3 regions of the Dongia soli genome follow, and region 3 is predicted to be linked to each of the others. Evidence: predicted binding sites of a transcription regulator. Region 3 holds the regulator's gene; each other region holds the start of a gene.
The links. Region 3 encodes LexA, which represses DNA repair genes until DNA is damaged. Its sites were predicted from a motif close to ATGTTCTANTTTGGTTC; they were not measured.

Region 1 (10,108 bases), on a different contig from region 3:
GCTACTGCTGCTGGTGATTGCCATCATCGGGGCAGGTGACCTTTGGCCGCGCCGCTTGCTGCAAGCCCTGACACCGAATTTCGCGGGCTATGCCAGCAGCGAGAAGGTGACCGTCGAAGCCTGGATCACGCCGCCCGAATATACCGGCCTGCCGCCCATCAGTCTGACGACGGGATCGGCGGCCGGTGATGCCATCTTGTCGGTGCCGACGGGCAGCAAATTGCTGGTTCAGGCCGAAGGTGTCGGTGCCAAAGCCGTCCTGACCGCCAATAATCAGTCCAGCGATTTCCGGATGCTCGACCCGCTCACCCAGCGGATCGAAACCAAGCTGACCGAGGGCAACGGGATTGGCATTCGCGCGGCCGGCAGCACCCTGGCTGACTGGCATATCCGCATTGTTGCCGATCGCCCCCCGACAGCCGAATTCGCCGGCAATCCCAGCGCGACGGATCGCGGTGTCCTTCGCCTGGAATATCGCGCCTCTGACGATTACGGGGTCAAGGATCTGCGCGCTTTCATCCAGCGCGACGGGCAAACCATCGAAACCAGCCTTCCCCTGCAATCTTCGGACTCCAAGAAGGCCACAGGTTCCAGCTATCTCGATTTGACCTCACATCCTTGGGCCGGTTTGCCGGTTGAGATGCGGCTGGTCGCGCGCGATGCGCTCGGTCAAATCGGCGCAACCGCGCCGATCGCTTTGACCTTGCCGGAGCGACAGTTCTTCCATCCCGTCGCGCGTGCCTTGATTGCCGCCCGCAAGCAACTGACCGAAGCACGTCTGGATGATCGCAAAGGCCTGCTCGCCATTGCGCGCGAGCTTTTCACGATCGGCGAGCAGCCCGAGACTTATGACCATAACCTCGCGGCCTATCTCGCCATCAATCTTGCCTGGCGGCAGTTGATCGATAGCCTGGGCATCGACCAGACCGGGCGCGAGAATTTGCAGCAATTGCTTTGGGATACCGCTCTTGCCATCGAGGATGGGGGGACAAGCCTCGCCATGCGCGACTTGCGGCGCTTGCAGCGCGAGCTTGAGGACGCCTTGGCGCGAAATGCCTCGCCGGAGGAAATAGAGGCCCTGATGAACAAGCTGCAGCAGGCCATGAATCAATATCTTCAGAATCTGCAGCAGCAATTGCAGCGCGCCGTGGAGAAGGGACTGAAGCTCGGTCCCGTCAATCCCAACAGCACCCGGCTAACGCAGCAGGATTTGAACGATATGCTGAACAATGCCCGGCGAATGGCGCAGAACGGCGCGAAAGAATCTGCCCAGCAGATGTTGAACCGGCTGCAGCAGATGCTGGAAAACCTGCAGGCTGGCATGCCCAGCATGTCTGCGGGGAACGGGCAGAACCAGCAGATGATGAACGATCTCGGCCGCATCATGCAGCAACAGCAGAAACTGCTGGAGCAGACTTTCCGGATGCAGCGCGATCAGAACGGTCAAGGTGGCCAAGGCCAAGAAGGCGATTCCGGCATGAGCGCTGCCGATCAGGAGGCCCTGCGCCACCAGCTCGGTAAGTTGATGCAGGATGTCGGTAACGCGACCGGCAACTTACCGCAGGGCCTGGGCCAAGCCGAACAAGCGATGCGCGGTGCCGGGGAGGCTTTTCGCGAAGGCGATCTCGACAGCGCGGCAAATTCACAGAACGAGGCGCTCAGCCACTTGCAACAAGGCCTGGGCCAGCTTGGACAGATGCTCAGTCAGAAATCAGGCGGCCAGCAGACCGGTCCTGGCAAACGCGATCGGATGGATCCCTTCGGGCGGGCGGCGCCGGGGTCAGAAGATTCGGGTTCGAATGCGACCGAGACGACGGGTGTCAAGGTGCCGGACCAGGACCCCGCGCAGCGCAGCCGGCAAATTTTTGAGGAATTGCGCCAGCGGAGGAACGATCCGTCACGTCCCAAGCTGGAACGCGACTATATCGATCGCCTGCTGCGACAGTTCTGACGGGTTTCTTTCGGCAAGATTTAGAGAACGCCCGGCGGCGCTCGGCTTGGGTTAAGCCGGCACCCCTCTGCGGCTTGCCAGCGCATCGTCGACGGCAGCGCAGATTTCTTTCAGAGAAAAGGGCTTGGCTACGACGCGGTCGATCAGCGCGTCGAGATTATGGGCCCGCTGCCGCTCCGAGGCAAAGCCCGTCATCATGACCACCGGCATCGCCGGCCGGACTTTGGTTGCCTTCAGAGCCAAGGCGATACCGTCCAGCCCAGGCATGACAATATCCGTCAGCATTAAATCGAAAGGCGATTTCTCCAGCGCTTCAAGCGCGGAGCCCCCATCGGGCACCGCTGTCACTTGATGCCCGTAATAAGACAAGGCGCGAGAGACAAACTCTCGTACCGCTTCATCATCTTCCGCCAACAAAATCTCAGCCACGTGATCACCATCTTGGGCTTGCACGCCACTTCGCGAGCGCCTGGACCGACTATTAACCGAACCGCCGCCGATCAAAGATGCCATGCCGGTCAAGCTCGCACCATCACATCCCCGTGAGTCCGCCAAGCTTCCGGCCGGTTACCGAGAGCCCGGCAATTATATGGCGCGTGGCAACCACGACCACAAGGCGCCCCGTTGACCGGCGTGGTAAACAAAACGTTGAAAAAGCGGTCGTACTTATTCCAATTCCGCACGTAGTCTGTGTCCTTCGCCAGGCCGCCTCATGACGGGCCGATTCGCCTGCGCCCAGTATGCAGCGAGGCTATTAATAAAACGTGGACTGGTGCGCTTCGCTTATTCTGCGAAGTTGACGGTTACGCTGGCGGTGTTGTCGGGCAGGCCCTCATATACCGTGCGGAAAGACACGGTTTCTCCCGGCTCCAATGTCTGTTGCTCCAGACGGAAGCTATGGGACGGCGACAATATCTGGCCGTCCTTATTCTTGGGCGTCGCCTGCAGCATCGGGGCGTGAATCGGATACTTCGAGATATTGAAAATATCGCCCGAGATCTCCAGCGCCTGCTGATCGTTCACGTCGCGCTTGACGATCTTGATATTGGAGATTTCCAGATCCTCGGCTGGGTTGCCGGTTTGAATCCCGATCAGGCTATAGAGCTCCTCGGCACCGGGAATCGATCGGGCGATCATGTCGCGCAGAAAGAATGCAACAGCAAGCAAGCCAAGGATAACACCGAGCAACAGCAACAGGCTGCGGTAGCCGCCCCGCTTCGGCCGCTCCATCGGCGGCATTTTCGGCGGTACGGTGATCGGGCCACTTGGCCTTGCTTCCCGGGGTCTTATGAGGCCGGAGGGAATGTCCGGCATGCCGGGGCCTCCCAGTACCGGCTCCATGACGGTGGCATCGCCAAGGGGGACATCGCTGACAGGGATCTCACCGACTCGCGCGTCGCCAGCGGCCTGCCTCGGCTCTGCCAGCGCAGCGAAGGGATCGGCGGCAGCGTCGCTAATTTGATCGGCGAAATCGGGGCCAGACGATGAGGTATCCTGCGCCTCGGCCGCAACCGGCATTTGCCGCCAGCGATGATCGCATTTCGCGCAACGGACCTTTCGCCCCGCCGGTCCGATCAGGGAATCGTCGACCGTGAAGCTCGTTCCACAAGTTGGGCAACTGACAATCACGACTCGACAATGCTCCTTTAGGATCTGGCACTTTTATAAGTCTGAGGAAGCGACCTCGCAAGCAGGGCGCTCGGTTATCATCAAAATGCCCGAGTCGCCGTTCGATCGACCATCTGCAAGTTACGGGCGAATCGGCGATGCTGTAACCTCGCCCGCCTGGACGAGCCGCTATCTGCTATGCCATCTTACGGCCGATTGGAATTCCTGCGGACGGATTGCCCCCTTGGTGCTGTTTGAAGACGTCGCGGTGCGCTATGGCGCCGGGCCGAACATCCTGCAAAATATCTCTTTTTCCTTGGCGCCGGGCTCCTTCCATTTCCTGGTGGGGGCCAGCGGCGCCGGCAAATCCTCCTTGCTGAAATTGATGTACCTGGCGATGACGCCGGCGAGCGGCCTGGTCGATCTCTTCGGGCGCAACATCGCCACCCTGCGGCGGCAAGATCTGCCGGCCCTGCGCCGGCGAATCGGCGTCGTTTTTCAGGATTTCCGCTTGATCGGCCATTTGTCGGCGCTCGACAACGTCGCCTTGCCGTTGCGGATTGCGGGTCTGCGCGAGAGCGAGATCCGCAAGCATGTCACCGAGTTACTGGGCTGGGTGGGTCTTGCGGATCACCTGAACGATTTGCCGGCGACCCTGTCGGGCGGTCAGCAGCAACGCCTGGCCATCGCCCGGGCAGTGATTTCGCGTCCTAGCCTGTTGCTGGCCGACGAGCCGACCGGGAATGTCGATGACGTTATCGGCGTGCGCCTGATGTATCTGTTCGAAGAGCTGAACAAGATGGGGACCACCGTCGTCATCGCCACCCACAACGATCGCCTGGTCAGTCGTTTTACCCACCGTCAATTGCGCATCGAGAATAATACTGTCAGGGCCTTCGATCCGATGCCGCCTAATTCGTCTCAAGCGCGGCCTGCGATTGCCACGGCAGGCAACCCCGCCAATGACTGATATCCGGACGAATTAGATGGCTTGGCGACGCTCAGACCTGCCATTGCATGGGGACCCGGCGGCCCGCTTCCTCCCCTGGATCCTCGGTTTCCTGGTTTATCTCTCTGCCCTCATGGTGGGATGCAGCCTGATGATCGATCAGCTTGCCGATAACTGGCGGACCAGCCTGGCCGGCAACCTGACCGTCGAATTGCCGATCGATCCAACACTCGGCACCAAAGCGCGCGCCGACCGCCTGGATGCGGTCATCGACTTGATAACCGCGACGCCGGGCGTGACAGGGGCAACGGTTCTGGAACACGCCGAGCTGGAACGGCTGCTGCGACCCTGGCTGGGCGACACGGTGGGCGAACTCGACGTCGCTTTACCCACCATGATCGCCGTCACGGCACACCAAGATGCGGTCATCGACCGTGCCGATCTGCGCAACCGCCTGACCGCCATCGTCCCCGACACGCGGATCGACGATCATGGCGATTGGGTTGACGACGCGTTGCATTTTCTGCGCTCGATGCAGGCTTTGGCGGTCTTCCTGGTCATCCTGGTCCTGACCACGGCGGCAGCGACCGTCATTTTCGTCACCCGAACCGGTCTTGCGGTTCATCAACCGGTTATCGAGATTCTGCATCTGGTTGGGGCACAGGACAGCTATATCGCCCGGCAGTTCCAAACCCAGTCGCTACGCGTCAGCCTGATGGGCGGAATCATCGGCACTGCTCTTGCGGTACTGACGCTGATCGCAATGAAGCCGGTTTTGGGCAGCACGGTGCTCGATATGGCCGATATGGGCGAGGATCGCGGAGTTATGGCGGGTCATGGTCTGATGCAAGGGCTGACAAGCGGACTCGGCCTGACGCCCTGGCACTGGGCGGCCCTCGCCATCCTGCCATTGGCTATGGCGCTGCTGGCCATGCTGACGGCACGCTGGACGGTTCTGCGCTCGATTAACCGGAGTCTCTAGTCCAGAATTTCGGCCAGACTCTCGGGCTGGCGACCGGCCCAACCGCCCACCATAGCGGCTCATGACATTGCAACCTCAACCTGCTAAAACCCAGCGCCATGAAAAGAGGGGAACGACGGCTTAACTTCCGGGAACCGCATCACTACCGGCCATCGGCAGCGCGGCGCTTCATGCATGCCGTTTTGCTGGTGGTGGCGGCATGGTTCTTCGGGCTGTTGATTTTTGCCGCCTCGATCCCGGGCAAGGTGCGGGATCCGGAAACCAAGACGGACGCCATTGTGGTCCTGACCGGCGGTGGCGAGCGGTTGAGCGAAGCCTTCGATTTGCTGAGCAGAGGCCTGGCGCCGCGCCTTTATATCTCCGGCATTGCCTCGAACGTCGATCTTAACCAAGTTGCCAGCAAGGTGGCGGAAGCCGGCGGAACCATGCCGGACGAAGCGACGATGAAATGCTGTGTAACCGTCGACCGGGCGCAGAATACGGTAGGCAATGCGGTGGAAAGCGCCCAATGGATCACCGGGCAGAAGATCGCCTCGATCCGGCTCGTCACTGCCAATTATCATATGAATCGCAGCCTGCTGGAATTCCGCCGCGCCCTTCCCGGCTTGCAGGTCGTGCCCAATCCGGTCTTCCCACCGGAAATCCGCGACGCCTACTGGTTCGTCAAACCGCGCATCCTGGCTTTGCTGATTAACGAATATCATAAGTATCTGGTTGCCGTGGCGCGGGCACAGGTCTGGACTGCCCAGATGGCGACGCATTCGGCCATGTCCTCTGTCCGAAGCTCCATCGGCAATCTGATGACATCGGTCCAGTCGCTGCTGGCTGGCCTCAAACGGTCCTGATCCAGACCATGATGAAATTGCGGGCCCTGCTGTTCAACCTCGCCTATATCGCCTGGACCACGATCATGCATGTGGTCTGCTTGCCATTATTGCTGGGCCCCCGCGCCTGGGTTCTGAGGGCGGGCCGCATCTGGATCAAAGGCAATTTCTGGCTGCTGCGCGTGCTGGTTGGCTTGCGCTACCGCGTGCTCGGCACCGAACATTATCCAGCTGGCCCGGCCATCGTCGCGGTGAAGCATCAATCGGCCTGGGAGACGCTTTATCTCTCGCTCGCTTTGCATCATCCTGCCTTCATCCTCAAACGGGAACTGACCTGGATCCCGGTCTTCGGCTGGTATCTGCGCAAGGTCGGGATGATCGCCGTCGACCGCAGCGGCAAGGCAGCCGCCTTGAAGCAAATGGTGCGTCAGGCGCGAGACGCCTTTGCTGCGGGCCAATCGCTGGTGATCTTTCCCGAAGGCACCCGCGTAACCCCCGGCCAGAGCAAACCCTATCAGCCAGGCATCGCCGCCCTCTATACGCAGTTGCAGGTGCCGGTGGTACCCGTTGCGCTGAATTCCGGACTGTTCTGGGGCCGCAAAGCCTTCCTGAAGCGGGCTGGCACCATCACTGTCGAATATCTCCCCGCCATTCCGCCGGGCCTCGATCGCAAGACCTTCATGCGCGAGCTGGAAAGCCGTATTGAAAGCGCCACGGACCGTCTGGTGACGTCCGCAAACTGATTTCCTTCAGCCATTGTTCGAGTCGCAGCCCAGCCGGCCGTGGATGGAACTATCCACAGCCGCAGCGTGTCTGTGGATATCTCTATTTATGTTTATATTTCAGTATCTTACAGAGAAATCACCGGTGGATAAAACAGTGATAAACCTGGAACAAAATTGAAAACAAAATAAGAACGAGCTGTGGTAAAATCGGCGTTCGCGCTGTGGCCAGCCGCAGCGCCCCTTCCTATATGACATAAAGACAAATTGGGTGACTGGAATGGCGCAGGTAGCGGCGATTTCGCAGCAGATCTGGGACATGAAATACCGGCTGAAGGCGTTGGACGGGACGCCGGTGGATAAGACGATCGAAGATAGCTGGCGCCGCGTGGCCGATGCGATCGCCGAGGGCGAGGCGCCGGATGTCCGCGCTGCCTGGAGCGACAAGTTCTACAGCGCGCTGGAAGGCTTCAAATTCCTCCCTGCCGGACGGATCCTGGCGGGTGCTGGTGCGAAACGGAACGTCACCCTATTCAACTGCTTCGTCATGGGCACCGTGCCCGACGATATGAGCGGTATTTTTGAACACCTCCGCGAGGCCGCTCTCACCATGCAGCAGGGCGGCGGCATCGGTTATGACTTCTCCACCCTGCGGCCCAAGGGCGCGCCGGTGAAGGGCGTCGGCGCTGATGCATCAGGCCCGCTTTCCTTCATGGATGTTTGGGACGCCATGTGCCGCACCATCATGTCGGCCGGCCATCGTCGCGGCGCCATGATGGCGACCATGCGCTGCGACCACCCGGATGTCGAAAGCTTCATCGAGGCAAAGCGTGAAGCCGGCCGGCTTCGGATGTTCAATCTCTCCGTCCTGGTGACGGATGCCTTCATGCGCGCGGTCAAGGAAGACGCGCCCTGGGAATTGAAATTCGGCGGCACCACCTTCCGCGTCGTCCAAGCGCGCGAATTGTGGGACAAGATCATGCGGGCGACCTACGCCTATGCCGAGCCGGGCGTGATCTTCATCGACCGCATCAACCAGCGCAACAACCTGCATTATTGCGAAACCATCAGCGCCACCAATCCCTGCGGCGAGCAACCTCTGCCGCCATATGGCGCCTGCCTGCTGGGCTCGATCAATATGACGACGCTGATCCGCAATCCTTTCGAGGCGGATGCGGAACTGGATGTCCCGGCACTGGAAGAGCTGGTGCGCATCGCCGTCCGCATGATGGACAACGTTGTCGACACCTCGAACTTTCCATTGCCGCAACAGCATCATGAAGCCAAGGCGAAGCGCCGCATCGGTCTTGGTGTGACCGGCCTTGCCGATGCGCTCATCATGTGTGAGGCGCGTTACGGCAGCCGGCGTGCGATCGATCTGACCCGGCAATGGATGAAAACCCTGCAGCGCGCTGCCTATCTCGCCTCGGTCGAGCTGGCGAAGGAGAAAGGCGCCTTCCCGCTTTTCGAACGCGACGGCTATCTGCAGGGTGAAAGCATTTGTGAATTGGATCAGGACGTGCAGGAGGCGATCGCCGCTCATGGCATCCGCAATGCACTGCTGACCTCGATCGCCCCGACCGGCACGATCTCACTCTTTGCCGACAATGTCTCGTCGGGTTTGGAACCGGTCTTCAGCTTTAAATATACCCGCAATGTATTGCTGCCGGACGGTACGCGCCAAGCGGAGGAAGTGACCGACTATGCCTACCGGCTGTTCCGCCGCCTGAAAGGGGAAAACGCACCCCTGCCGGATTACTTTGTCGATGCCCAGACCTTGACGCCGGCTGACCATGTGGTGATGCAGGCGACTGTGCAGGCCTATATCGACAGTTCGATTTCCAAGACCATCAATTGCCCGGTCGATCTGCCCTTCGAAGCCTTCAAAGACGTTTATGTCCAAGCCTACGAAACCGGCTGCAAAGGCTGCACCACCTACCGGCCGAACGATATCACCGGCGCCGTCCTGGAAGTGAAACCGAAAGAGACCGCACAACCGGAACTGCCGCTGGAGGTCAAGCCGGAACACAAAGCGAAAGATGTGTTCGAGGCGGGTGGCGTCGTCTATATGACCCAGCCTTTGGATCGGCCCGAAGCGCTGCCGGGGCAAACCTATAAGGTGCGCTGGCCGGAAAGCGACCACGCGATCTATATCACCTTGAACGATATCATCCAGGATGGCCGGCGGCGCCCGTTCGAGGTCTTCATCAACTCGAAGAACATGGAACACTATGCCTGGACGGTCGGCCTGACCCGCATGATCAGTGCAGTCTTCCGCCGTGGCGGCGATGTGTCCTTCGTGGTCGAGGAGTTGAAAGCCGTCTTCGATCCGCGCGGCGGTTCCTGGGTCGGGGGGCGATATGTGCCATCGCTGCTGGCGGCGATCGGCGAAGTGATCGAGCGTCATATGATCGATATCGGCTTCATGCCGGATCCAGCCAAGGACCGCGAAGAGATTGAACATATGGCCGCCCGCAAAGTCGCCAATCTGGCTGATGGCCAGGGCAACGGCGATGCCGGCGGCCGCCGCTTGGCGCATTGCCCGAAATGCAATTCTCCCTCGCTGATCCGTCAGGAGGGCTGCGATCTCTGCACCTCCTGCGGCTACAGCAAGTGCGGTTGATGATTGCTGTAGTTCAGCCGGCTTGGGTTCCGCCGGTGGATGCGTCTAGAGGCCCGGGCGCCCGGGTCTCTAAGGCGGCCGCCTGCCGCGCCCGCTGGCGATCCCGCAAATAACGATAGAGAAAGAAAGCCAGCGTGGCGATCAGTGGCGGCCCGAACATGCTGACCAGCAGGCTGTTGTCATAGCGCATGCGGTCCCAGCGATTGCCGTCGAGAACCGCCACCACCAAAGCGCCCAAGGGCCACAGAAACCAAAAACCGAGCAGTGGCGGATAAGCCTTGTCGGTTTTCGCCGCCGCCGCTATTCCAGGACTGGCGTGCGGGTTATAAGCCTTGCCCTCACCGGCTTTCTCCAGTGGCCGCTCCACCCGCATCAATCGGTCGATCAGCATGAAACCACAGCCAAGTACCATGGCCAGCATCGGCACTGCGCAGAGCACGGCGATGCCG
Region 2 (10,108 bases), on a different contig from region 3:
ATTGTCCTCGATTTTCTCGAAGCCATTCTGGGGATCGATCTGGTACCGGAGATTAAGCGGCAATTGGGAATTGGCGCGACCATCGCCCTCCTGATTGCGCTGATCGCCTTCCTCTGGCTCGAGCGGTCCGCGCAACGGCCGGACGATCTCTGAGCTCTGTCCTTCGTATATAGGGGTAGGACTTCAGTCTATAGACATCTGATGATTGGATGTCTAACCTCTTGCCATCAAGACCGAGACAACGGACCAAGCATGGCTCTTTCGGCCGCCACTCGTTCCTCCCTGGTTGATCATGCAACCGCCTCACTGAGGGCTGAGATCGCGTCCGGACGCTGGGCGATCGGCGATCGCATCCCGCCCGAGGCAAAACTGTCGGACATGCTGCAGGTTAGCCGCGGTACCTTGCGGGAGGCCGTGCGTGTTCTGAGCGCTGCTGGTTTGCTGGAGGTGCGCCAAGGTGATGGAACCTATGTGCGAAACCAGCAGGACCAGTCAGAGCTGCTGCGGCGCCTCAATCATGCCGATCTGCATCATCATTTCGAGGTCCGGTGCATGCTGGAAGTTCAGGCGGCTGGTTTAGCGGCGCAACGCCATACCGCATCGGACCTCATCCGGCTCCAGCAGTTATTGGCTGCGCGTAACGACCGGCTATCGGACGACAACACCGCCTCAGTCGATGCGTTCGTGGCGCGCGATTATGCGTTCCATGAAGCCGTCATTGTCGCGGCGCATAACCCGGCCTTGCTCGAACTTTATCGCTTGTTTTCCGACACCATTCGCCGGCACATGCCGGCAACCGTCGGCAATGCCCATTTGCCCGAACCCGACGATGCCGCCCATCGGGCGATCGTCACGGCGATTGCGGCGCGCAACCCGCTGGCCGCGGAGGCAGCGGCCCGCAACATCATCGCACCTATTCTGACAGCATTGGAAAATCTGCTGGCCACCCCTGCGGGCGGTGCGGCCTTCGATCAAACATGAAACGGAATCCAGACATGACCCAGCCGCCGCATCAGGCGCAGCTCGCCGACGAACTGATCGATGCCGAGAGCGACATCGTTCCACCGCCGGCACCGGCGCCAAGACCGGCCAAGGGATCGGCATTCCTGCTCGCCGCCAGCCTGGTCTTGATCGCCTTCAATTTACGGCCGGCGTTGACCAGCCTGTCGCCCGTCCTGCCGGAAATCATGCAGGACCGCGGCCTGACCGCCACGGATATGAGCCTGCTGACCACGCTGCCGGTTCTCTGCCTTGGTTTGTTCGCGCCCTTGGCCCCGCATCTGGCCCGGCGTTATGGCACGGAACGCGCCATACTCTATCTGCTGGTGGTCTTGGCTTTGGGCACAATGCTGCGCGGCTTCGGCAGCGTCCCTGCCTTGGTGACCGGCGCGCTGCTCGCCGGGGCGGCGATCGGCATCGTCAATGTGCTGCTGCCCGGTCTGGTGAAACGTGATTTCCCCCATCGCGCCGCCTTGATGACCGGCCTTTACACCATGGCGCTTTGTGCCGGCGCCGCCTCGGCGGCCGGCGCCACACTGCCCTTGAAAGCGCAGCTCGGCAATTCATGGCCTGCCGCTTTGGCCGTCTGGGCCGTGCCTTTGGTGGTGACGATTTTCATCTGGACACCGCAAGCTTTGGGTCTGCGGCATGGCCGTGGCCGCACCGCCTTCACCGTGCGTGGCTTGTGGCGCGATCGCCTGGCTTGGCAGATCACCCTCTTCATGGGGCTGCAATCCGCATTGGCCTATAGTGTCTTCGGCTGGCTGGTGCCGATCCTGCGCGAACGTGGCCTCAATCCGGTGACCGCCGGGCTTGCGGTCTCCGTCTCGATCCTCTGCCAGGTGGCCGCCTCACTGGTGGCGCCAAGCCTGGCCACCCTGGGGCGCGATCAACGATTATGCAATCTGCTTGGCATTGGCATTACGCTTGTCGGCCTGATGGGTCTGCTCTTCACACCGCTCAGCTGGATCTGGCCCTGGGCCGTGCTGCTTGGTATCGGGCAAGGCAGCCTGATCTCAATCGCCCTCACCATCATCGTCTTGCGCGCGCCCGATGCGCATGTCGCGGCCCATCTTTCCGGCATGGTGCAGAGCGTCGGTTATGTCCTGGCCGCGATCGGCCCGCTGCTGGTCGGCCCGCTGCATAGCTGGACCGGCGATTGGTCGGCAGTCGGCATCATGTTCGTGCTGCTGTCGATCGGCGTAGCCATCTTCGGCCTGGGTGCGGGACGGGACCGATTGGTTGGTGTCGTCAGCATGCCGGTTCCCAGCAGCCCCGTCTCGCCGGCGGAGAAGAAGAAATCATGATCCTGGAACATGCAATCCTGGAGGTGAAAGCCGGCCAGGGTGATGCCTTCAAGGCCGCCATGCGCGAGGCCTTGCCGCTGATCCAGGCAACGCCGGGCTTCATTAAGCTGGAGGTCCGCCCGTGCCTCGAGGCCGGCCACCGCTATCTACTGCTGGTCTGGTGGCAGAAGCTGGAAAACCATACGGAGGATTTCCGCGGATCGGATCGCTATCAGCAATGGCGCGCCCTCTTGCATCACTTTTACGAGCCGATGCCGATGGTCGATCACTATAGCGCACCCGTCATCGCCACCGCCGGCTAGGCCGCTTGCCGGCCATCCGCTGCAAATTTGCAGCCGCGCCGTGCAGGATCGACGCTGTCATTTCCCAACATCCCATTGCTATGCTGCGCTGGACAAAGTCACAGGGGAGGAAAGCATGGCTGAATACCGGCTGCATTGCATGAAGGAATCCGGCAATTGCTATAAAGCCGCCTTGATGCTGCAGTTATGCGGCTGCGATTGGGAACCGGTTGGGATCGATTATTTCAACGGCGCCACACGGGAAGCGGCCTTTCGCGATGAATTCAACGAAATGGGCGAAATTCCCGTCCTGGATCATGGAGAGAGGCGCCTTAGCCAGAGCGGCGTCATCCTCACATATCTCGCCGGCATCACCGGCAAATTCGCCGGCCGCAATGAGGATGAAAAACTAGAAATCCTCCGCTGGATGCTGTTCGACAATCACAAATTCACCAGCTATTACGCGACTCTGCGCTTTTTGTTCGGCCTGCAGAAATGCGGCGAGACGCCGGTCACGGAATTTCTGCGCGGGCGCGCGCTAGGCGCCTGGACTGTCGTCGAGAAACATCTGGCATCGCGGCCCTTTCTCGTCGGCGAGATCCCGACAATCGCCGATTTATCGCTTGCCGGTTACGTCTACTACACCGATGAAACCGGCATCGATCGGGCAGCCTTCCCCAATATCAATGCCTGGGCCGGTCGCATTGCCGCGCTACCCGGCTGGCAACATCCTTACAGCCTGATGTCGACAGCTTCATAGCGATCACTTCATAGCAATCAGCGACCGAGGCGATCGAGCGCGCGATTGAGCTTGTGCAAGCTTGGTTTGCCTCTTTTCTCGCGCCATTGCGGATTCTCATCTTGCTCTGCCGCGTCCTTTTCGCAGAGATCGCGGATCTCTTCGAGCTCTTCCTCGGTCAGGTGCTCGATGCCGACGAAATGATTGCGTGCGCCCTCCAAAGCGCGAATTAATTCGTCGAGCTTGGCCTGGATCGCCGCGCCATCGCGGTTCTGAGTATTCTGAATCAGGAAGACCATCAGGAAGGTGACGATGGTCGTCCCGGTATTGATGACCAGCTGCCACGTATCCGAAAAGCCGAAGACCGGACCGCTGACCGCCCAGCCGATGATGACGAAGCAACAAAGCGCAAAAGTCACCGGGCGGCCGGTCAATCGGGCTATGGCATTGGCGAATTTTGTGAACAACCTAGAAACGGTCTGAGATGCAGCCATGACAACCTCCCGAAGTCGCAAAAAAAACCGACCAACAGGCCGTTTCGTTGCCCTCCGACCAAGCACGGTTTCGTGAACGTCGGCCTTGCTCCGCTTGTAGCGTTACGGCGGCGCGTGGTAATAGTTGTTCGCATTCTGTTCCGAGCAATTCCCAGGAGTATTCGTGAGCCGACGCGCCGGTAGTGCCGATTTACCGCTGCATAATGGCCGGGTCCCAGCTTGGCTCGGCCAGCGCATGACCAAGCTGGGCGCCATAATCACCGAGGCGATCATCCATCATTATGGGCGCGACGAATTCCTGCGCCGGCTGTCGCATCCCTTCTGGTTCCAATCCTTCGGTGCCGTCATGGGGATGGATTGGCATTCCTCCGGTATCACCACCAGTGTCATCGGCGCCTTGAAGCGTGGTTTGACGCCGCTCTCCCATGAGCTCGGCCTTCACGTCTGCGGCGGGCGGGGCAGTCATTCACGTCAGACGCCGCAGGAACTGATGGCGGTTGGTGACCGCGTCGGCCTCGATGGCGGTGCGCTTGCCAAAGCGAGCCGCCTGATCGCTAAAGTCGACAGTGCCGCCGTGCAGGACGGGTTCGATCTTTATCTGCATGGCTTCATCGTCGCCGATGACGGCAAATGGGTGGTGGTGCAGCAGGGCATGAATGGCGGCAGCCGTCTGGCCCGCCGCTATCACTGGCTGTCGGAGGAACTCAAGAGCTTCGTCGACGCGCCACACGCGGCGATCGATGGCCGCAACCAGGGTGAGATCGTCAACCTCACCGATCACCGCGCCGAAGCTTCACGCCGCGGCCAGCTGACGCTGCTCCACGATCTGGGTCCGGACCGGCTATTGAATGAGATATCCGCCTTAAGAGGCAAGGCGCCCGCATCTCCGGCCCAGCCCTTGTTACCGCATCTCGTCATGCCGGCACACCATGATGTCCGCCCGAAGGATGTCATGCTGCGGCGGCTGCACGGCGCGCTGGCCGCTGCCGCCGAAGCCGGTCCGGCGGATTTCGCCGACCTGCTGATGGTGCCTGGCGTCGGCGCTCGGACGATTCATTCTTTGGCCATGGTATCGGAGGTGATTCACGGCACGCCTTGCCGCTTCGCCGATCCGGCTCGCTTCTCTCTCGCCCATGGCGGCAAGGACCGGCACCCCTATCCGGTGCCAAGCTTGGTCTATGACAAGACCATCGATGTGCTGAAATCCGCCATCACCGCCGCCAAGCTGGGCAATGATGAAAGACTCGACGCGATCCGGCGGTTGGACGCCCAGGCCCGGCGCCTGGAACGCAGTGCAACCGGCCCCTCGCTATCGGCATTCATCGGTGAAGAACGTCATCGCTCCGCGGAGTATGGCGGCCGCAGCGTCTTCGGCTGGGAGCCACCGCCGGCGGCGAAAGCCAAGTCGCAGTGAGGATCACCGTTAAGCAGCACCGCATTTAGCGCGGCATCGCTCGTCCCTTCATTTTGTATAAACCGGCAGCGGCGTTCCTTTTTGGCCCGCCGTATTATCCGGCAGCGGGGGCGCCTTCCGGTCCTTATCATTCGTATGATCCGGCAGAGGCATTCCTTTCCTGTTGTGAGAGTGGTCGGCGCAGCCGGCGGAGACCAAAAGCGCGCCGACAAGCGCCAGCGCGAGTGCCCTGCATTTCATCTGGATCCTCCCTCTTCTGCCTCATGAATTGCCGGTTCCAAGCATGGAGAACCTGGAGCGCGGCCAAGTGTTCCTGGCCGCTGCAACGCTGCCGGCACCTCATGCGAAGATGGGTGATATGGCTCAATTCTCCGGATAATCCGTGGCCAGGCTCAGCTCGCGCCATTGCTCGATCTCCGTCAGGCTACTGCGCAGCTTCTTCGTTACCGCATCGATGCCGAAGGCGCCGAGCACCAGATGGCGCGGCGGATTTTCGCTTTGCGTGACCTTGATCATCGCCTCGCCCGCGCGAACGGGATCGCCCGGCTGCTTGCCGCTGCCGGCGGTCGTGTTTTTCAGACGCGCACCGGCGGTTTCGGCATAATCGGCAATCCGGTTCGGCGTCTGTTTCAAGGATCGTCCGGCCCAGTCGGTGCGGAACGGCCCCGGCTCGACACAGGTCACCTTGATCCCGAGCGGCGCACCCTCCGCCGCCAGGGCATCGGACCAGCCTTCGACCGCATGTTTGCTGGCGGCATAATAACCTGAACCGGGAAAGCCGACGATGCCGGCGACGGAGGTAATGTTGATCACATGCCCACCGCGCTGCTGACGCATGAAGGGCAGGATGGCGCGCGTCAACGCGAAGAGGCCGAAGACATTGGCATCGAATTGCGCGCGAATTTCCGCCTCCTCGCCTTCTTCGACTGTCGCCTGATAGCCATAACCGGCATTGTTCACCAGGACATCGACGCGACCGAAACGTGCCTGCGCGGCCTTGGCCGCCGCTTGCACTTGATCGGGTTTCGTCACATCAAGATCCAACGCCAGCGTCGCATCGGCATGACCCTTGACCAGCGTTGCAAGCCGGCTCTTGTCGCGGGCGGTGACAACGGCGCGCCAACCGCGGGCGATGACGAGTTGTGCAAGTTCGTGACCGAAGCCCGTGGAGCATCCGGTGATGAACCAAACGGGAGAGCTTTGTGTCGTCATGGACGTTCTTTCGCAACCTGTTGCTGGGAGATACGGAGACGGCAGGGTGAGGCTAAGACATAGCCGATATATCGAGGAGTATCAGCGATCCGCCTTCACTTATGAAGACTGCGCGGCCCTCATGACCGATTTTTGAAGAAGCGCTATGATAATTCGCTGTCGGACGCAGTGTCATCAGCGGGCCGCGGAACAATGATCGTGATGCGGTCAACCGACCGGCGAATGACAGCGCGCGCCGGCCCACCACGCTCGAATCGCAGCGGTAGCCGCCGGCGCCGTTGGGCATATTCAAAGACGCGCAATCGCCTCCCGGCTCATGCCGAGCAGGCTTGGTGCCGGCCGGCTGGAGCCTGAGCGACGCGCGCTGCGTCAATATGTGGTCTCTTTGCTTCGACGGAACTGGCTAATAACCGCCGCCACCCATGCCGCCGCCCGACATGCCACCACCCGACATGCCGCCGGCACCACCGGGGGTTCCGGTCGTTCCGCCGGTCGTTCCACCGGTAGTTCCGCCGTTCTGGCCTTGTTTATCCGTCGAGGATTTGTGGGTGCAGCCGCCGGCGGCCAAGAGTGCGCAGAGGACTACCGGCACGATCGATTTCAGTCTCATCTGTTCTCTCCATCATGGATATTGAACGGAGGAACCCGGTGGCAACTGTTCCTGCGGCCATTCGGCCGCCGGCCTCGCCGCCGGAACGCCGATTAATTATAGCGACGGCTTCCTGGCCGGAAGTTTGCAAAGAGAACATCTGCTTCACGATATTAGTCATCGGCAGACCGCCTTGGCGCAACGTCCTAGTGATGCGCCTTCAGCCGGTTGCGATGTGCGGCCTGCTTGGCGCGATTGCCACAGATCGCCATGCTGCACCACCGGCGCGCCCGGCCCCGGGTGCGATCGACAAACAGCAAGGTGCAGGCGGGCCCCTCGCAGGCCTTCACATCCGGGAAATCCGTCGTGCAGACCAATTGCGCCAGAGCTTCGCCAATCGGCAGCAATAAGGATTCCGGCGTTCGCCACCGGCGCATCGTCAGGAGCTCAAGCTTTGCCGCGCCGTCTTGTTGCGCCGGCACGATCTGGCGGAAAGTCTCCTCGCGCTCCAATAGCCGGTTTAGCGGCTCCAGTTCGTGGAGATGCTTTACCGCCAACGGATGGCCTTTATGAGCCGTGACGAAGCTTCTAAACCATTCGCGCAGATTGCGGGCCTGATCGGCCACTTTATCGAGTTCCCCGGGCAGGGCTTGTGCTCTGAGCGTTTCCAGCGCCTCCCTGGGGACGAGATGCGCCTGCTCCAGCCAGCGCAGTAATCCTTCTCCGTCATCGATCCAGTCAACAACCTTATCCACCGGCGTGGCGATGGAATTCAGAAAATCGAGGCCGAGCGCGTCGGCAACAAACATGGCTGGGGAATGATGATCAACCATCTGATCCTCGAGAGAATAAGTCCTCTTTAGGATATATAACCTTCAAAAACGCATTAATCAAGTTACATTAGAGAAGGAAAAGTTCCAGGCCCCTCCCCTTTGCATCCCTCGCATTTGCCAATTTTTCTTCAAATATATCGGGTCCGTGTAAATTTTTTTGTAACCTTGAAAAAAGCATTTGACGGGTTACGTAGAGGGCGAGATAACCGTTTAAATAAGTTTTAGCAGGTTACTACACAAGGAGACGCATCATGACGACAACCCGTTACCGGACCGCCAATGTCGAGGGTTTCAAGCTTTTCTATCGCGAAGCCGGGACTGTCGGCGCACCGAAGCTCTTACTGCTTCACGGCTTCCCCAGCGCCGGTCACATGTTCCGCGATCTGATCCCGCTATTGGCGGATCGCTTCCATATCGTTGCTCCCGACCTGCCGGGTTTCGGCCAGTCCGATATGCCGGCGCGCGACAAGTTCGCCTACACCTTCGACAATCTTGCGAAAGTGATCGACCGCTTCACCGAGGTGATCGGTTTTGACCGCTTCGCTGTCTATGTTTTCGATTACGGCGCGCCGACTGGTTTCCGGCTTGCGATGCAGCATCCTGAGCGTGTCACGGCGATCATTTCTCAAAACGGCAACGCCTATGAGGAAGGCCTCAGCAATGGCTGGGACCCCATCCGCGCTTACTGGCAGGATCCTGCCCAGGCGAACCGCGACGCCTTGCGCGCCTTGCTGACGCCGGAAACGACACGCTGGCAATATACCCACGGCGTCGCCGATCAAAGCGCCGTCTCACCGGACGGCCAGTCGCTCGACAACTTCTATCTGGCCCGTCCCGGTGCCGACCAGGTACAGCTCGATCTGTTCGGCGATTACAAGAGCAACGTCGCCCTCTACCCGGGCTTTCAAAAGTATTTCCGCACGCACCAGCCGCGATTTCTCGCGGTTTGGGGCAAGAACGATCCGTTCTTCCTGCCGCCGGGCGCCGAGGCATTCAAACGCGACATACCGAATGCCGTCATTCGCTTCTTCGACACAGGGCATTTCGCACTTGAGACTCACGCCGAAGAAATCGCCGCGGCGATCGGGGATTTCCTGACGCACTGAGCTTGCGATCGACAAGTCTCATTCTCCAACATCCGCTATCCGGAGGATATTATGCGCGCTATCGTTCTCGAAAAATTCGGTGGGTTGGACAGCCTTATCTACAAAGACATTCCGAAGCCGGAGCCTAAGGCGGGCCATGTCGTCATCCGCATCAAGGCGTTCGGCATCAACCATGCCGAAATGCATATGCGACGCGGCGAATGGGCCGAAGCGGCCGAGGTCAGCGGCATCGAATGCGTCGGCATCGTCGAGTCGTGCCCGGGCGGTGAGTTTCCGGTAGGCGCCAAGGTCGCGGCCCTGATGGGCGGCCTCGGCCGCACCATCAATGGCAGCTATGCCGAATATACCCGCGCTCCTGTCTCCAATGTCGCCTTGATCGAAGCGGACCTGCCCTGGGCCGAGCTCGCCGCGATCCCTGAAACCTATGCGACCGCCTGGACCTGCCTGTTCCGCAATCTGGAGCTCAAAGGCGGGCAGTTGCTGGTCATTCGGGGCGCGACCTCCTCCTTCGGTCAGGCCGCGCTCAAGATGGCCGTCAATGCCGGCGCGCGGGTGATTGCGACAACCCGCAACAGGGATCGTTTCGCCATGCTGGAAAAACTCGGTGCCGAGCGTTGCGAGATCGAACGGCCCGACCTCTCGAAGCATATCGCCGAAGCGAAGCAGATCGATGCAGTACTCGATTTGGTCGGCAATACCGTCGTGCTCGACTCGCTCACCATGCTCCGGCGCGGCGGCCGCTCATGCCTCGCCGGCTGGCTGGGCGGCCTTGATCCGATCCCCGACTTCAATCCGCTGCTGCAAATGGCGAGCGGGGTCTATCTGACCTTCTTCGGCAGCTTCGTCTTCGGCACGCCGGGCTTCCCGCTTTCCGATGTCCCTTTGCAGCAGATTGCGGCGGATGCCGCAGCCGGCAAGCTCGACGTGAAGCCGGTTCGGATCTTCCGCTTTGACGAAGTCCGTGAGGCGCACCGCGTGATGGAAGCCAATGAGGCTCGCGGAAAGATGGTCGTGGTCCACGACTGATCCCTGAAATGTTCCCCGGCAGGAAGCAGGCCTGGGCTGCTTCCCGCAGGCTTTTTTTGCAAGAATTTCTTTCCTCTTGACGATGCCATCAGCATGGATGCGGCGGGC
Region 3 (10,108 bases):
ATCGGTGCAATGCCGGCGGGCGGCGCTGAAATCGGCACGTTCTTGTCTTACGCCACCGAAAAGCGCTTCTCCAAGCACAAGGAGGAATTCGGTAGCGGTGCGATCGAAGGTGTCGCTGGCCCTGAGGCAGCCAACAATGCCTCGGCCGCGGGGACTCTGGTGCCGCTCCTGACCCTTGGTCTTCCGACCACCGCCACAGCGGCAATCATGCTGGCAGGCTTTCAGCAATACGGGCTGCAACCGGGTCCCCTGCTCTTCACCAGCAACCCGGAACTGGTCTGGGGATTGATCGCCAGTCTTCTGGTCGCCAATTTCATGCTGCTTATTCTCAATCTGCCGATGATTGGCTTGTGGGTGAAATTGCTGTCGATCCCGCGGCATTGGCTTTATGCGGGAATTCTCCTTTTCGCGACGCTGGGGACGATCGGCGCCAATCCATCGGTCGTCGAGCTTGGATTGCTACTCGCCTTCGGCCTGCTCGGCTATGTATTGCGCCGCTTCGGCTATCCGATCGCCCCGGTGGTTGTTGGTCTCATTCTTGGTCCGCTGGCCGAACAGCAATTGCGCCGGGCTCTTGCCATCAGCCAGGGCGATCTCACGGTCCTCGTTCACTCGCCGATCTCGATCACCCTATTGGCGCTGGCCGCCTTGGCGCTCGTCGTACCGCTGATCATGCGGATGCGGGGTAAAGGCGAAGTCCTGTCGCAGGTCGCAGCCAGCGAGGACTGACGGATCAGCGGCTGCTCAGCCGGGCAATCCGTTTTCCCGGCGAGCGATGGTGCTGAGCGGCACCAGAACGAAGCCGCGCTGTTTGGCATCGATGAGCCATTTTTTTAAAACCGCGAGTGTCGCCGGATGCGGATGGCCGATCGCCACCGCATAACCCTGCTTGCGCGCCACGCGTTCGGTGATGGCCAATTGCCTGGCCACCGCGGCCGGCGACATATCGTCATCCAGGAAAACATCGCGCGCGACATGCGCCACGCCCATTTCGCGGGCGAGCTTATCGCCGACGCTATTGGAGATGGTTTTCGAATCCAGGAACAGCAGGCCGCGCGCCCGCAATTCCTGCATGACGACGCGCATGCCGGCGTCGTCTTGGGTGAAACGGCTGCCCATATGATTGTTGATGCCGATGAAGCCACTGAAGCGGTCGAGTCCCCAATCCAGCCGCTGTTTCAATTCGGCCGGCGATAGGCCGACCAACAAGGCATGTGGGCCGGGATTGACGTTCGGATTCACCGGTTGCATCGGCACATGAAGCATCAGTTCATGCCCTTTTGCCCGCGCTTCCGCCGCCATCTCGGCCACGCCATCGGCATAGGTCATCATCGACAAGGTGATCGGCGCCGGCAGATCGATGGCCATTTCGGCATGGGCCTTTGCCACACCGACATCATCCAGCACGATGGCGATCATCGGTCCATTGACCGGCGCGCGCATTGCCACCGAGTTACGCAGCCAGGCCGGCTGGTCATTTGGCTTCGTGCCGGTATCCGTCGATTTTTGCGCGACCTTGGGTCCTGGCGCGGCCGATGGCTGAGCGGTGGGTGGCGGCGGCGCGTTCAAGATCGCCGGCGGCCGGGTCAGCTGCGGCACCAGTTCCTGTTCAGTGATCTCCGACATGTTCTCAGGCGCGGCAGCGGCCTGATTGCCTTGCGCCGCGTCCTTTGGAACCGGAGGATTCGAGGTTGTGGGATTGATGGTTGGCTTCGCCTCAACTGCCGGTGCGGCTTCGGTGACCGGCTTTGGGGTCTCAGGTTCCGGCCTTGCCTTCGGCGTTTCCGATAATCTCGGCGGCACCGGCGAATTGTTGATCAGGCCGGCAATATCATCCGCCGGCTGCCGCTGGATGCCAAGCCAGTGCCCAAAGTGACCGAACAGCACGACCAGAAGCAGGCCAATGGCCAGACCTATACCGATACCGAGGCTAAACCGGGAAGCACTGTGATCCAGCCATCCCCACAGACGGCGCTTGATCGCCGGCCAAGAAAACGGGGTACGACGTGACTTACGACGACTGCCTTTGCGCGCCGTCTTACCCGAACGCCGCGCTTTCGTCTGTCGTTTTGCCTTGGCCACGTCCCAATTGTCCTGATTACGAAACTATGCCGGGCTGCCGACATTAGCCAGATTTTATCGATCGGCCGCCTGATTCCAACCGACCTTCAATCTTCGGCCTCGTCATTAACCAGGGAGCCAAGTAGCCGCAAGAGCAGCGCTTGCAGAATGGCGATCACAATACCGGCACCGATACAAATGGCAATAAATTGCGGCGGCATCCGGATCAAGCCCAGCCCCGTCGCTGCGACCGGCCAGCCAGTCAGCCAGACGACAAGCAAGGCCAAGGGCAGTCGCCGCACCAATGCCTGCGACAAGATGATGAAATCGAGGATGTGGCGCGGATCTTCACGTCGTACACCAAAAGCAATGTCCGCATTCTGCGCAACCGCCGCGTCGCCAAAGGCAATCGATCGTTCAAAACGCGTAAGCAGCTTGCGATCATTACTGCGGCCGATGGCGACGATGCGCTTGGGGTCGAGCTCGGTCATGGCAGCGGATAGATTGACGACCCGATCGATGCCCAGCAGGCCCGAGAGAACCGTCGTCGCCTTTTCTCCGGGGTCAGCGATCAAGATTGTCTCGATGCCCGAGCTTTTGCACAGTCGGAGCAAATCAACTGCGCCGCGTTTCGGCGGGTCCGCGAGAGCGAGAACCCCGAGACACGTCGGTTCGGGCGAGATAACGGCGGCAATCAGCATCTGCCGCCCCAGCCGCGCATGTTCCTGAAGGGCACCGGCCAGCAATGCCGTCTCGATGCCGTGTTGCTCCACCCAATGCTGCCGGCCGACGATAATCCGTTGGCCATCCACTGTCGCCGATAGCCCGGCGCCCGGTTCCACGACAACATCTTCAGAGGGCCTCAGCCGGATGCGGTGAGAGATGCCGAAAGCAAGAATTGCCCGGCCCCAGACATCCTCCACGGTCTGATAGGCAGAGGTGGCGAGCGTCACGAAATCTGCCGGCGCAATGTTGCCCGCAGGCTGCACACTGACGATCCTAAGCTGGCCGTGGCTTAACGTGCCGGAGCGGCCGAAAACAAAGCCGGCGGCATAACGCAATCGCGCCAATTGGGCAGGATCGCGGCAGATCATGCCGTACTGCTTGAGCCATCGGCGAGCGACAAACCATTGGCTAGGCCAGACGAAAAGCAGCCCGGGCGGCAACAGACCGATCAACAGGCAGAAAACACCTGAAGGCGTTACTGATCGGCCCTGCATGATCATCCAGGTCAAGCCCGCAAGAATGCCGGCAACCGCGCAAATGAGGAGCTTACGCATCCAAAAGCGCAGAAAGGGCCCGAAAAATCGCTCCGGCAGACCATCGCCCGGATGGTCCACCGCTAGTATTTGGCCTGGAACAAATACCTGGGCTTGGTCAGTTACCTGAGGCTGGTCAATTTCCGGCGAAATTTCCAGCGGCGCGGCCCCGTTTCGGCTGCCGGCGAGGACCCGGTCTCCCGGCCCCTTCAAGATCGGCAGCACCGAACCGGTAACAGCGTTCTCATCTACCTCCGAGCGTCCCTGCACCACCTGGCCTGATCGGGCAATGACCGATAGCGGCTCGATGCGAAGGGGCGATCCCTGGTTTGAGGCCGTAGCCTGTGTGCTGGCCATCACGTCCGACATGTCACATCCGGTGATAGCTTAGGCAGGGGAACGGCAGGTCCAACTGCGGGACTATCGGTCTCCCTCTCGCGAAAGGCGATTTTTTGCCCGGTTCGGATCACTTTCATTGCCATAAGCGGCCTGTTACACTCCGCCCAACCGGCGGCTTGGGGCCGACGGCATGGAGGACACGGTATTTGACGTCATGTTTATCCTAATCGACAACTACGACAGCTTCACCTACAACCTTTACCACTATCTCGGGGCGTTGGGTGCCACCATCGAGGTGCATCGCAATGACCAGATCAGTGTCGCCGAGGTGTGGCGCAAGCAGCCGCAAGGTATCGTGTTGTCGCCCGGCCCCTGTGACCCGGATCGCGCCGGTATCTGCCTCGATCTCATCGTTTCAGCCAAAGACTTGGGCCCGAAAACCGCGCCGATTCTAGGCGTCTGCCTCGGCCACCAAGCGATCGGGCAAGCCTTCGGCGGTAAAGTGGTCAGGGCACCAAAGCCGATGCACGGCAAGCTCAGCACGGTGCGCCACGGCAATAAAAGTGTGTTCCGCGATCTGCCGAATAACTTCACCGCAACGCGGTATCATTCGCTGCTGGTGGAACGTGACAGCTTTCCGGCAGAGCTTGAAGTAACTGCCGAAACTGAAGACGGCTTGATCATGGGCCTGCAGCATCGCAGCTTGCCGATGGCCGGCGTCCAGTTCCATCCGGAAAGCATCGCTTCGGAACATGGCCACAAATTGCTGGCGAATTTCTTGCAGGATTGCGGCTTGAACATTGATCCCGCCCGGATCCCGACATCGCCGGGCAAGGCCGCGTGATCGCATGACTGGGACCGATTTGAAGGGCGTTATCGGCATTGCCGCGCAAGGCAAGTCACTGAGCCGCGCCCAGGCCGAAGAAGCTTTCAACATCATGATGTCCGGGGAGGCGACGCCGGCACAGATCGGTGCACTGCTGATGGCCCTGCGCGTCCGTGGTGAAACCGTCGATGAGATCACCGGTGCAGTCACGGTGATGCGCGACAAGATGACAAGGATCGAGGCGCCGGCCGGTACCATCGATGTCTGCGGCACCGGCGGCGATGGCGCCGGTACGTTGAACATTTCCACCGCGGCCGCTTTCATCTGCGCTGCTTGCGGCGTGAAGGTCGCCAAGCATGGCAATCGCGCCGCCTCGTCGAAAAGTGGCGCCGCCGACGTCTTGGCCGCGCTGGGCGTCAATATCGATGCCGACATGACGGTCGTGCAACGCGCCCTTTGGGAAGTTGGCACAACCTTTCTCTGGGCACAGCGTCATCACAGCGCCATGCGCCATGTCGGTCCGGCACGGGTCGAACTTGGGACCCGGACCATCTTCAATTTGATGGGGCCCATTTCCAATCCGGCCGGTGTCACCCGGCAATTGATCGGTGTCTTCTCCGCCCAATGGCACGAGCCGCTCGCGCATGTGCTGAAGAATCTCGGCACCGAACATGCCTGGATTGTCACCGGCAGCGACGGATTGGACGAGATCACCGTCACCGGCCCGACCGAAGTCTGCGAATTGAAAGATGGCGTCATCCGCCATTTCCAGGTGTCGCCCCGAGATATTGGTTTACCGCTTGCGAAAGCGGAAGACATCAAGGGCGGCGATCCCAGCGTCAATGCCGCAGCCATCACGGCCTTGTTAGATGGCAAAATCGGCCCATATCGTGATATTGTCCTGATGAACGCAGCAGCAGCTCTCATCGTTGCTGGCGTAGTAACCGACTTGGCTGCCGGTGTCCGTTTGGCGGCCGAGGCCATCGATACCGGCAAAGCACGCAAGGTGCTTGATCATCTCGTCCAAGTGACGAACACCGTCGGAGATAAAGCATGAGTGACGTCTTAGCAAAAATCTGTGCCGATAAACGTGAGCATATTGAAGCTTGCCGGCGGGAACGATCGCTGGCCACGGTGACTGCCGCAGCCGCTGAACGCAACCGACTTGATCCACCGCGGGGTTTTGCCAAGGCCCTGCGCCGCAACGCGCAGGCGGGCGCCTTCGCCTTGATCGCCGAGATCAAGAAAGCATCGCCGTCGAAAGGTCTCATCCGGGCGGATTTCGATCCACCGAAGCTCGCCCTCGCTTATCTCGCTGGCGGCGCTACCTGTCTGTCCATCCTGACCGACAAGCCTTATTTCCAGGGCGACGACAGCTATATAGATGCGGCCCGCAAAGTGGTGCCCCTGCCCGCCTTGCGCAAGGATTTCATGCTCGACCCCTATCAGATCGCCGAAGCCCGGGCGATCGGCGCGGATTGCATCCTGCTGATCATGGCGGCCCTGAGCGATGCCCAGGCGGCGGAACTCGAAACCGCGGCGTTCGATCTGGGGATGGATGTGCTGGTGGAAGTTCATAACGCCGCTGAGATGGAGCGGGCGCTGAAGCTGAAATCGCCTTTGATCGGCGTCAACAATCGCAATCTGAAAACGCTTACTGTCGATCTGGCCACCACCGAGGAACTTGCCCGCATGGTGCCCGGCGATCGCTTGCTGGTGGCGGAAAGCGGCCTTTATGCGACCGCCGATCTCGAACGCATGGCCAAGGTCGGGGCACGCGCCTTCCTGGTCGGCGAATCCCTGATGCGCCAGGCCGACGTGACCGAGGCGACCCGGACATTGCTCGGCACCCATGCGCCGCGTGCAGCCTGAGCCAGGATCTACCGGACTGAAGTGATGAGCGGCTTTACGCATTTCGATGCCGAGGGCAAGGCCCGTATGGTCGATGTCTCCGACAAGGCCGAGACGGAACGAAGCGCCACGGCCAAGGGCCGCATTCTGATGCAGCCCGAAACCGTGGCGCTGATCCGCGCTGGCGGCGTCAAGAAAGGTGATGTGCTCTCGGTCGCACGTCTGGCCGGTATCATGGGTGCTAAAAGAACACCCGATCTTATCCCGCTGTGCCATCCCCTTGCGCTGAGTTCGGTTAAGGTCGATCTGACGCTCGATGAGGGCAACAACGCAGTCGAGATTACTGCTACCTGCAAATTGGTCGGCCGCACGGGCGTCGAAATGGAAGCGCTCACGGCGGTCTCCATCGCTGCGCTGACGGTCTATGACATGTGCAAGGCGGCGGACCGCGGCATGACCATCACCGATATCCGCCTCACGCATAAAAGCGGTGGGAAATCCGGCACCTTCGAGGCCGCGTGATGCTATCGGTCGATGAAGCCAGGGCCCGCATTCTCTCTGCCTTCGAATCACTCGGCACCGAACAGGTCGGGTTGGAAAATGCGCTGGGCCGCGTGCTCGCCGAACCGGTGGCGGCGCGCCTAACCCAGCCAGCCAAGGCCGTTTCGGCAATGGACGGCTATGCCGTGCGCAGCACCGATCTGGGCGCCCAGTCGGTTTCTTTGCGCGTCACCATGGAGATCCCGGCCGGCCATGCGCCACAGCGGCCGATTGAAGCCGGAGAAGCGGCCCGTATCTTTACCGGCGCCATGCTGCCGGAGGGGGCCGATAGCGTCGTCATCCAGGAAAACGCGATACGTGCTGGCGATACCGTTGCACTGACGGATCCGCGTTTTCGCAATGGCCAGCATGTCCGCCAAGGCGGCCTGGATTTTAAATCCGGAGATATCGGCTTGTCGCCGGGACGCTGCCTCACCGCCCGCGACATCGGCTTTGCGGCGGCCATGAATTGGCCGTGGCTCACCGTCACCCGGCGGCCGCGCGTCGCCATTCTTTCGACCGGCGATGAATTGGTGAATCCTGGCGAGGCCTTGTCGCCAGGCAAGATCGTGGCGTCCAACGGCTATACCCTCGCCGCCCTCGCAGCCGCAAGTGGCGCCCAGGTGCTCAATCTCGGCAATGCGCCCGATCAACCGGAGCGTCTCTCGGCCATGATCGATGGCGCGCGTGGCTGCGATCTTCTGGTGACGATCGGCGGTGCGTCGGTTGGCGACTATGATTTGGTCCAACGGATCCTGCAGGAAAAAGGCATTCAGCTCGATTTCTGGAAAATCGCCATGCGGCCGGGCAAGCCGGTGATGTTCGGTCGGCTCGGTGATTTGAAGGTCATCGGCCTGCCCGGCAATCCGACATCGGCTCTGGTGACGGCGCTGCTTTTCGTGCGCCCGGCCATCGCTCGCATGCTGGGTCAGGAGGATCGGATAGCAACCGAATATGCCGCGCTTGGCCGCGACCTGCCGGCGAATGATCTGCGCCAGGATTATCTGCGGGCCAGCCTGACGCGCGATGAGGATGGTCGCCTGATCGCCACGCCTTTCAACCTTCAGGACAGTTCACTGATCAGCCTGCTCGCCAAGGCCGACGCGTTGGTCCTTCGTCCGCCCCATGCTCCCGCCGCAGTTACCGGTAGCGAAGTCGAAATCATCCGCTTGGGCGGGGGTGCCGTCAGCCTTTAGAGGCCTCCAAGGCGGCCTTGACCTTTCCCCGGAACTAAACTAGAACATACCATATGTTGTTGCTTTGTTCTCGGAGTCCAAACGACATCGAAGGACGACGCGCTCAAGAGTTACATGCTAAAGGGCCGACAAAGGAGCTCGAATGCTGACGCGCAAACAGCGGGAACTGCTGCAGTTCATTCAGGAACGGCTGGCCGATACCGGGATCTCCCCTTCCTTCGATGAAATGAAGGAAGCGCTTGGGCTTAAGTCGAAATCCGGGGTGCATCGGCTGATCACCGGACTGGAGGAACGCGGCTTCATCCGGCGCCTGCCACACCGCGCCCGCGCCCTGGAAATCATGCGGCTGGCGGAAGATCAGCGGAAGGCGCCGGTCGCTGCGAAGCCGGCCAAGGAAGAGCGCGTGAAGGACGACCGCCGCGGCTTTGCTCCGAATGTCATCCATGGGGATTTCACGCCGTCGATCTCCGGCGCCGTCGTCGCCTCGGCCAGCCAGACGGTGCAGTTGCCGCTTTATGGCAAGATCGCGGCCGGTACACCGATCGAGGCTTTGCGTGACAATGCCGCCGGCATCGATGTGCCGCCGGCTTTGCTCGGTCGCGGCGAGCATTACGCCCTTACGGTTGAAGGCGATTCAATGGTTGATGCCGGTATCCAAGATGGCGATACGGTGGTGATCGAACGCTGCGAGACGGCCGAGAATGGCACCATCGTGGTGGCCTTGATCGACAATAATGAGGTGACCCTGAAGCGACTGCGCCGCAAAGGCGATTCAATCGCCTTGGAACCGGCCAACCAGGCGCATAAAACCCGCATCTTCGGCCCGGATCGCGTCCGTATCCAAGGTCGCCTGATCGGATTGATGCGCCGTTATTGAGGTAAACGGGGCCGTCGGCAACATCCGACGGCCGGTTTGCGACGGCTCAGGCTTTAGTCGCCGGCATCGTCACCACCGGGCGGGTCTTCGTTCTCCGAAGCCATGCTGCCTGATGCCGACCGTTGGTCTTCATCAATACCGATTAGCTGATAAGCGGACCAAGGGCGCTTGCCAATCGATGCGGCAACACTGTCGATTTGAACTGCGCCGTTTTCAATCCTCAAGGTCATAGCACCGGAGCTTCGAAAGATCCGGCGGTCGATTATTGTTGCTGCATTCCCAGGCGGGCAGCGGACCCAGCGCTGGGGCACGATGATCAGATCCGCCGCGGTACAATCGACTGGACTTGGAACGCGGCCCAGGTCGAAGAAAAAGCGCCGCCCTGCGATCTCACCTTCACACATGTCAGGATAGCTGCAGCTAATCCAGTTCTGTGTCGTTGCCAACTTTTCGAAGGTTGCGCTCTTATCCTGCCCGACACGTCGCAGCCACGTCTCGCGAACCAGCTTTTCGCTGCGATTGCTGGAAACGCCCAATTGTCCATCGGGCCCTCGCATTGCCAGCAACCGGCCCGATGCAGAAATAAACACATCCGGCACTGGTTGGATAAAGATTGAAATCACCATCAAGGCAAAGCCGGCCAAACCCAGTGCGCGTGCTTTTCCTTTGCCCAAGCAGAGCCACAAAAAGCCGGTCGTCGCGGCAATGAGGCCCCATGACGGCATGGTTGGAATCGCCGTGACCGCTTGCGGCCAATCCTGCACCGTATGAGCAACCCATAAGACCGCCGCGCAGCCCCAGCCAAGGACATGGAGGGCCGGTCCATCTAGCCCCAACGGCATGAGCAATAGAGCGATGACCGCCGCCGGCATGATCAGGAAACCGGTGATTGGCACCGCCAGCATATTAGCGGCAATGCCATAGAACTGCAGACGATTGAAATGATAGAGGCCGAAGGGCGCTGTGGCGAGGCTCGCCGCCAGGCTACTCAGCACCATGGTCGCGAGCCAGAATAACCCTTGGCCACCATAAGATAGCACGCGTCCACCAATATCTGCCGGCGGCGCAGTCACGCGGCGGCGCAGTGACAGAAGCGGTTGCCGGAGAGCATCGAAAACAGCGACCAGAGCCAGCACCGCAGCGAAAGACATCTGAAAGC

Region 1: the regulator LexA is predicted to act here: its motif matches at 7,218-7,234, upstream of SMD27_RS00235 (adenosylcobalamin-dependent ribonucleoside-diphosphate reductase).
Region 2: the regulator LexA is predicted to act here: its motif matches at 3,945-3,961, upstream of SMD27_RS05295 (DUF763 domain-containing protein).

What each region holds. Positions count from the first base shown of each region.
Region 1 covers NZ_JAXCLW010000001.1:37,460-47,567, forward strand. The annotation lists gene SMD27_RS00200 (DUF4175 domain-containing protein) at 1-1,951, shown strand, start outside; gene SMD27_RS00205 (response regulator) at 2,003-2,464, opposite strand; gene SMD27_RS00210 (DUF3426 domain-containing protein) at 2,735-3,469, opposite strand; partial or broken gene SMD27_RS24090 (MJ0042-type zinc finger domain-containing protein) at 3,482-3,580, opposite strand; gene ftsE (cell division ATP-binding protein FtsE) at 3,804-4,529, shown strand; gene SMD27_RS00220 (cell division protein FtsX) at 4,546-5,490, shown strand; gene SMD27_RS00225 (YdcF family protein) at 5,661-6,335, shown strand; gene SMD27_RS00230 (lysophospholipid acyltransferase family protein) at 6,344-7,057, shown strand; gene SMD27_RS00235 (adenosylcobalamin-dependent ribonucleoside-diphosphate reductase) at 7,317-9,659, shown strand; gene SMD27_RS00240 (hypothetical protein) at 9,673-10,108, opposite strand, start outside.
Region 2 covers NZ_JAXCLW010000001.1:1,164,247-1,174,354, reverse strand. The annotation lists gene SMD27_RS05325 (hypothetical protein) at 1-153, shown strand, start outside; gene SMD27_RS05320 (FadR/GntR family transcriptional regulator) at 253-981, shown strand; gene SMD27_RS05315 (CynX/NimT family MFS transporter) at 978-2,306, shown strand; gene SMD27_RS05310 (antibiotic biosynthesis monooxygenase family protein) at 2,303-2,608, shown strand; gene SMD27_RS05305 (glutathione S-transferase family protein) at 2,724-3,347, shown strand; gene SMD27_RS05300 (low affinity iron permease family protein) at 3,365-3,820, opposite strand; gene SMD27_RS05295 (DUF763 domain-containing protein) at 3,984-5,234, shown strand; gene SMD27_RS05290 (oxidoreductase) at 5,598-6,446, opposite strand; gene SMD27_RS05285 (hypothetical protein) at 6,850-7,056, opposite strand; gene SMD27_RS05280 (CGNR zinc finger domain-containing protein) at 7,242-7,868, opposite strand; gene SMD27_RS05275 (alpha/beta fold hydrolase) at 8,120-8,974, shown strand; gene SMD27_RS05270 (zinc-binding alcohol dehydrogenase family protein) at 9,026-10,000, shown strand.
Region 3 covers NZ_JAXCLW010000002.1:610,622-620,729, reverse strand. The annotation lists gene SMD27_RS09365 (tripartite tricarboxylate transporter permease) at 1-729, shown strand, start outside; gene SMD27_RS09360 (divergent polysaccharide deacetylase family protein) at 745-2,082, opposite strand; gene SMD27_RS09355 (hypothetical protein) at 2,169-3,689, opposite strand; gene SMD27_RS09350 (anthranilate synthase component II) at 3,874-4,503, shown strand; gene trpD (anthranilate phosphoribosyltransferase) at 4,508-5,542, shown strand; gene trpC (indole-3-glycerol phosphate synthase TrpC) at 5,539-6,357, shown strand; gene moaC (cyclic pyranopterin monophosphate synthase MoaC) at 6,382-6,858, shown strand; gene SMD27_RS09330 (molybdopterin molybdotransferase MoeA) at 6,858-8,072, shown strand; gene lexA (transcriptional repressor LexA) at 8,215-8,949, shown strand; gene SMD27_RS09320 (ComEC/Rec2 family competence protein) at 9,003-10,108, opposite strand, start outside.